DNA from 3 places in the Allobosea sp. OAE752 genome. Region 2 is predicted to be linked to each of the others. Evidence: predicted binding sites of a transcription regulator. Region 2 holds the regulator's gene; each other region holds the start of a gene.
What was found. The regulator PhoB, encoded in region 2, activates phosphate uptake and scavenging genes when phosphate is short. The targets are predictions, from matches to a motif close to TGTCATNNANCTGTCAT.
Positions count from the first base shown of each region.

Region 1: the regulator PhoB is predicted to act here: its motif matches at 1,166-1,182, upstream of GGC47_RS00580 (Orn/Lys/Arg family decarboxylase).
Region 3: the regulator PhoB is predicted to act here: its motif matches at 865-881, upstream of GGC47_RS06655 (alkaline phosphatase).

Region 1 covers NZ_JBNPXO010000001.1:132,132-134,394, forward strand. The annotation lists gene GGC47_RS00580 (Orn/Lys/Arg family decarboxylase) at 1-1,122, opposite strand, end outside; gene GGC47_RS00585 (MurR/RpiR family transcriptional regulator) at 1,296-1,784, opposite strand; partial or broken gene GGC47_RS00590 (hypothetical protein) at 1,970-2,065, opposite strand.
Region 2 covers NZ_JBNPXO010000003.1:167,985-170,247, forward strand. The annotation lists gene GGC47_RS09960 (LysR substrate-binding domain-containing protein) at 1-339, shown strand, start outside; gene GGC47_RS09965 (SpoIIAA family protein) at 396-782, shown strand; gene phoB (phosphate regulon transcriptional regulator PhoB) at 835-1,533, opposite strand; gene phoU (phosphate signaling complex protein PhoU) at 1,546-2,263, opposite strand, start outside.
Region 3 covers NZ_JBNPXO010000002.1:366,011-368,273, reverse strand. The annotation lists gene GGC47_RS06660 (MFS transporter) at 1-658, opposite strand, end outside; gene GGC47_RS06655 (alkaline phosphatase) at 939-2,263, shown strand, end outside.

The DNA of each region.
Region 1 (2,263 bases), on a different contig from region 2:
CCCCATGGCGAAGCGACCGGCATAGAGCGGGTGGAACTTCATGAAGCCGGCCCAGGCCTCGTCGAAGAGGATGTACTCGCAGAGATGCCCGATCTTATCGAGGATCATCTGCGCGCTGTGGATCGTGCCGTCATAGGTGCATTGCTCGACCACGGCGACGCGGAACGGGCGCGGCTTCTTCCAGGCATCCGGATCCTTGACCAGCGGATTGGTGCGGATGCGCTCGCGCAGCGCCTCCTCGTCGAAGCTCTCCCAGCGCATCGGGCCGATCAGCCCCCAGGCATTGCGCACTGTGGGGATGTAGACCGGAATGCCGCCGGCGATCAGCAGCGCGCCGTGATGGGCGGCCTTGTGGTTGTTGCGGTCGAACAGGACGAGGTCGCCATCGGTGACCAGCGCGGCGAGCGCGACCTTGTTCGAGGTCGAGGTACCGTTGAGGACAAAATAGGTCTTCTCCGCCCCGAAGATCTGGGCCGCTTCCTTCTGCGCCTTGAGCGCCGGGCCTTCATGGGTCAGGAGGTCGCCGAGATCGAGCACGGAATTGTCGAGATCGTCGCGGAAGACCGCCTCGCCGAGATGCTCCATGAACACCCGGCCGATCGGGCTGCGGCTGTAGAACACGCCGCCATTATGGCCCGGGCAGGTCCAGAGATGGTTCCCCTCCTCGGCATAATCGACGAGAGCGCCGAAAAACGGCGTCTTCAGCGTGTCGGCATATTGCTTCAGCCGGCTGATCAGGCTCTTGGCGATGAAGGGCGGGGTTTCCTCCGAAAGAAAGATATAGCCGTCGATGAAGTCGAGCACCTCGACCGGCACGTCCTCGAAGCGCTTGCGGCGGATCAGCAGGATGATGGGGAAGTCGAGGCCGCGCCGGCGCATCAGGTTGATCAGCGCGGCCGTCTTGCCCTCCAGCCCCTTCTTGCCCCAGTCGACCACCATGCAGCCGATGGCGGCATCGGTCTGGACCGCGATCTCGGCATCTTCGAGCTTTCGCGCCTTGACGACCTCGAAGCCCGATCGCTCGATCTCCTCGACGATCTGATGGAAGCGGATCCCTTCGAGATCCTCGGCATCGAAGTTCGGCGTTGCGAACAGGAAGGTGAAGCGCCTGAAATAGTCCATACCGGCTCCGCTGAGCATGAACCCGCAGCATTGGGTGAGTTTTACGACAATTCGGCGACTGCCGCTCCGGCCAAAGCCGCAGCGGGCGGGCGCCCCGCGGGCCGGAGAACGAGTTTCCAGGATGGGCGTCTCGATGCCGCCAGAACAGTTTGCCGCGGGACCGATCCGGACGACTAGAACCGCTTGGTCGAGAGCACGTCGAAGGTCTTGCCGATCGTCGCGACGGCCTTGTCATAATCGGCCAGCGACAGGCAGGCGATCAGGGCGTCGATGATGGCGAGCTGGGCGATGCGGCTCGTCATCGCCTCGGTGCGGAACTGGGTCTCGCGCGCCATGGTGTTGAGGACGATGTCGGCATAGGCGAGCAGCGGCGACTTGCCGAAATTGGTGATGCAGATCGTCATCGCCCCGGCTTCTCGCGCGAGCCTGGTCGCGGTGACGGTCTCGTGCGTCGAGCCCGAATGCGAGATCGTGATCGTCGCGACATCGGGGCCGGTCAGCGAGGCACTGATCGCCTGCACATGCGAATCGACCACGACCTTGGATTCGACGCCGACGCGCAGGAGCCGGTAATTGGCGTCCTCCGCGATCGGGGCGGCGCTGCCGATGCCGTAGAGCTCGACGCGGCGCGCCTTGCGGATCGCCGCGACCGCGCGCTCCATCGCCCCCTGTCGAGCACCTTCATGGTGTCGTGCAGCGCCTGCAGATCGCTGCGGAAGACCTTCTCGATCACCGTCCCGGTATCGTCGGTGCGGGCGAGATCCTCGTGGATGAACTGCACCGGCTGCACCAGGTCGCGCGCCAATGCGATCTTAACCTGCTGGAAGCCGCGCGCGCCGAGCTGGCGGCAGAGCGAGATCACGCTGCCCTCGCTCGCCTCCGCCCGTTCGGCCACTTCCGTGACTGACATGGCGGTCAGGTCATTGCCGCAAGGCCCATTCATAGGGCGAACCCATGCGATGGGCCGCGCGCATCATGGTGGCGTCCGCCCGCAGGCCCAGCATCAGGCTGAACGAGGCATTCCTTCCTGGAAGGCATCACGGCGTTGGAAGGTTCTTCGTCTTTGCGTTGTATCTTAAAAAGAACATTCGTTTGACTTAACAAACGATCCTTTTGCAAGATTTGGGGAGTCCGGCGCTGG
Region 2 (2,263 bases):
CTGCAGCATTACCAGATGCCGGCCTTCTGGGCCGAGTTCACCGAGGCGCATGGCCTGCGCGGCGCGGTGCCGGCCCATACCGTCCGATACGGCTATTACTCCGTCATCATCCGCGCCGCGGTCGCGGGGCTCGGCGTCGCGCTGGCGCCACGCTGCTATGTCGCCGAGGAACTGGCTTCGGGCGCATTGGTCAACCCGCTCGATATCGGCTTCACCAGCGTCACCGGCTGCTGGCTGACCCGCCGCCTGGACCAGCCCTCGCGCCCCGGCCTCGACGCCTTCATCGCCTGGCTGAGGACGGAGGCCGCGGCTTTCGACGCGGCGACGCGAGCAGCCTGAGCGCCCGCAACCTCCCGGCCGGCCATGCGTTGACATCGGCACAGGAGGAGGCCGCCATGATCACCATTCTTCCGGCTCCCGACCATGTTCTCGCCATCGCGTTCAGCGGCACCATCGAGCCGGCCGATATCGAGCGCGTCGCCGCCGATGTCGAAGACCGGCTGAGCCGGCACGAGAAGGTCGCGATCCTCGCCGATATCACCGCCTTCGACGACATGACCTTCGCCGCCGCCTGGAAGGACGCGCGCTACAGCTTCGGCAAGCTCTGGGAACTCAGGCGCTTCCCCAAGGAGGCGATCATCGTCGAGAAGGGCTGGCTCGATCGCGTCGCGCGGCTCTTCGCCCCGGTGGTCCCCTTCGTCGAGATCCGCACCTTCCCGCCGGCCGAGCGCGAAGCCGCGCTGGCCTGGGCCGCCGATATCGAGGGCGGCCCCGACACCTGAAGCACGGGCGCTGCGAGCCGGGGCTCGGCTCGCGTGTCAGCTCCGGCGGCGGTCAGCTTCTGGCGAACGTCTCGTCGAAGGCATAGCCCGCGCCGCGCACGGTCCGGAGCGGGTCCTTGGCGTCGGCAGGCGTGATCGCCTTGCGCAGGCGGCCGACATGCACGTCGACGGTGCGCTCGTCGATATAGACGTCCCGGCCCCAGACGGCGTCGAGGAGCTGGGCGCGGGAATAGACGCGGCCCGGTGCCTGCATCAGGAACTCGAGCAGGCGGAACTCGGTCGGCCCCAGATGCAGCTCGCTGCCGGCGCGGCGGACGCGCCGGGTGGTGCGGTCGAGCTCAAGGTCGCCCGCCTGCAGAAGACCGGCGACATGGCCGGGCTTCGCCCGGCGCAGCAGCGCCTGGATGCGCGCCGTCAGCTCCGGCAGGGAGAACGGCTTCACGACATAGTCGTCGGCGCCGGTCGCGAGCCCGCGCACCCGCTCGGTCTCCTCGCCGCGCGCCGTCAACATGATGATCGGCACCCGCTCGGTGTCGCGCCGCGAGCGCAGCCGGCGGCAGAGCTCGATGCCGGAAAGGCCCGGCAGCATCCAGTCCAGCAGCACCAGATCGGGCGTGTGGTCGCGCAGATGCAGTTCGGCGTCGTCCCCCCGCGCCACGCTGTCGACCTCGAAGCCCTCGGCTTCGAGGTTGTAGCGCAGCAGCAGGGTGAGAGGCTCTTCGTCCTCGACGATCAGGATGCGTGCCGCCATGATTCCTTAGCCTCAGCTACCCGTGATCGCCTCGACCTCGATATTGGTCGTGTCGAGCTTCGGCCGGTTCGCGTCGAGCGAGTCACCGGTGATGAGATAGTGGATCGTCTCGGCGATGTTGGTGGTGTGGTCGCCGATGCGCTCGATGTTCTTGGCGCAGAACAGGAGATGCGTGCAGAAGGTGATGTTGCGCGGATCTTCCATCATATAGGTCAGGAGCTCGCGGAACAGCGAGGTGTAGAGCGCGTCGATCTCGTCGTCGCGGCGCCAGACCTCGAGCGCCTTCTGCTCGTTGCCGGCGGCATAGGCGTCGAGCACGTCCTTGAGCTGCGCCTGAACGAGGCGGCTGATGTGCTCCAGCCCGACCACGGCGCGGTGCGGCGGCTGGAACTGCCCGGAGATGGCGACGGCGCGCTTGGCGATGTTCTTGGCGAGATCGCCGACACGCTCGACATCCGCCGCGATGCGGATGGCGGAGATCAGCTCGCGCAGATCGTTGGCCAGCGGCTGGCGCCGGGCGATGGTCAGCACCGCCTTCTCCTCGACCTCGCGCTGGAGATTGTCGAGGCGCTGATCGGCGGAGATGATCTTCTGGGCCAGCGTGGTGTCGCGGCGCACCAGCGCCACGGTCGCATCGCCGAGCATGCGCTCGGCCATCCCGCCCATTTCGGCGAGGCTGCGGCGAAGGCCTTCGAGATCGGCGTCGTAGGAGCGGACGATATGGTCGGTC
Region 3 (2,263 bases), on a different contig from region 2:
CCACCGAGCCTTTGCCCGGCCGCGCTGCGGCAGCCTTGGCCGCGCCCGCCGGCTTCGGCGGCCGCGCCCGGTCGAGCCTTGCATAGCTCGCCGCGGTCCAGACCATCAGCATCATCGCGACGAGCGCCGCGACCGAGAACCAGGCGAGGCTCCCCTGCCCGCGCGGCACGATGACGAAGGCCGCGAGCAGCGGCCCGAGCGCCCCGCCCGTCTGGCCGCCGAGCTGGAAGATGCCCTGCGCCAGCCCGTGCTGGCCGCCCGAGGCGTTGCGCGCCATGCGGGTCGCCTCGGGATGGAAGATCGAGGAGCCGATGCCGACGCAGGCCGCCGAAAGCAGCAGGAAGCCGTAGCTGCCGGCATAGGCCAGCCCGATCAGCCCCGACAGCGTGAAGCCCATGCCGACCACCATCGAATAGGGCATCGGATGCTTGTCGGTGTAGAGCCCGACCGCCGGCTGCAGCAGCGAGGCCGAGACCTGGAAGGTCAGCGTGATCAGGCCGATCTGCCCGAAATCCAGCCGGTAGGAATCCTTGATGATCGGATAGATCGCCGGAATCAGCGACTGGATCATGTCGTTCAGCAGATGCGTGAAGCTGAGAGCGATCAGCACGGGCATCATGGCGCGCTGTGCTGTCGAAACCTGGACCGCGGCTGTCATCGGGTTATCGAACGATTCTGAGGTTAGGAAGCTGGCTTCCGGTTCCTAGTAGACGATCGCCCCCCTTGCGACAATTTGCGCGCCCCATCGGTGGGAGGGTGGCGGCCATGCACCCGGCACGCGCCTTGCTCACGGACCTGATCCTATCGGTTCGCTGAAGCTCAATAAAGAAACGTAATAACATAACAAATAATGGTATTCCGAACGGTAATCGTATTGTCATTCGAGCTGCCTAAGCACGGCTCGCCCTTTTTGACCTGACGCGATGGCGGAGATACCTATGCAGGCGCAACGATTGCTGATGATGACGATGGCGGGTGCGCTCGCCGCGGCCATGCCCGCGACGGCCCAGACCATCTACCCGATCAACCGCGCCGAGATCCTCGAAGGTTCGCATTTCGACTTCAAGGTCGAGTTCCCCAACGCTCCGGCCTCCGCCGACGTCAATGTGACGATCAACGGCAAGCCCGCCGCCGAAATCTTCGGCCGGCCGACGAATTTCATCCAGAGCGAGGAAGGCCAGAAGCATTCGGCGCTGTGGCTGCGCGGCGCCAGCCTCCCGGCCGGCAGCTACACGGTCGAGGCGACGCAGGGCACCAGCAAGTCCACGGTGAAGTGGGAGGTCTTCGCGACCGCCCAGCCGCGCCGCGCCAGGAACGTCATCCTCTTCATCGGCGACGGCATGTCGGTCGCCAACCGCACCGCCGCGCGCATCCTGGCGAAGGGCTGGGAGGAAGGCCGCTACAATGGCGAGCTCGCGATGGACGACATGCCGAACATGGCGCTGATCTCGACCTCCGGCACCGATTCCATCGTGACCGACAGCGCCAATGCGGCCCATGCCTACACCACCGGCCACAAGTCCTGCGTCAACGCGCTCGGCGTCTACTGCGCCAAGAACGCGCTCACGCTCGACCATCCCAAGGTCGAGACCATCGCCGAGCTGGCCAAGCGTCGCACCGGCATGGCCGTGGGCGTCGTCACCAATTCCGAGATCGAGGACGCGACCCCGGCCTCGATGGTCGCGCATACCCGTCGCCGCTCCGACTACAACGACATCGTCAAGATGTTCTACGACGTGAAGCCGGACGTGATCATGGGCGGCGGTTCGCCCAATTTCCTCGCCAAGACGACGCCGGGCTCGAAGCGCACCGACGGCGAGGACTTCATCGCGAAGTTCAAGGAGGCCGGCTACACCCTCGCCACCACCAAGGCCGAGATGAACGCGGCCGCCGCCGCCGGAACCAAGAAGCTGCTCGGCCTCTACAACACCGGCAATATCGACGGCGCCTTCGACCTGCGCCTCGCCAAGAAGGGCACGCTCTCCAAATTCCCGGATCAGCCCGACGTCGTCGAGCAGACCAAGGCCGCCATCGACATGCTGAAGGGCAATCCCGAAGGCTTCCTGCTGATGGTCGAATCCGCCCGCATCGACAAGTACAGCCACTCGCTCGACTGGGAGCGTTCGGTCTTCGACACGATCATGCTCGACAACGCCGTCAAGGTCGCCAAGGACTTCGCCGGCGACCGTAACGACACGCTGATCATCGTCGTGCCGGACCACGCTCACCCGATCTCGATCATCGGCACCTATGACGACGACCG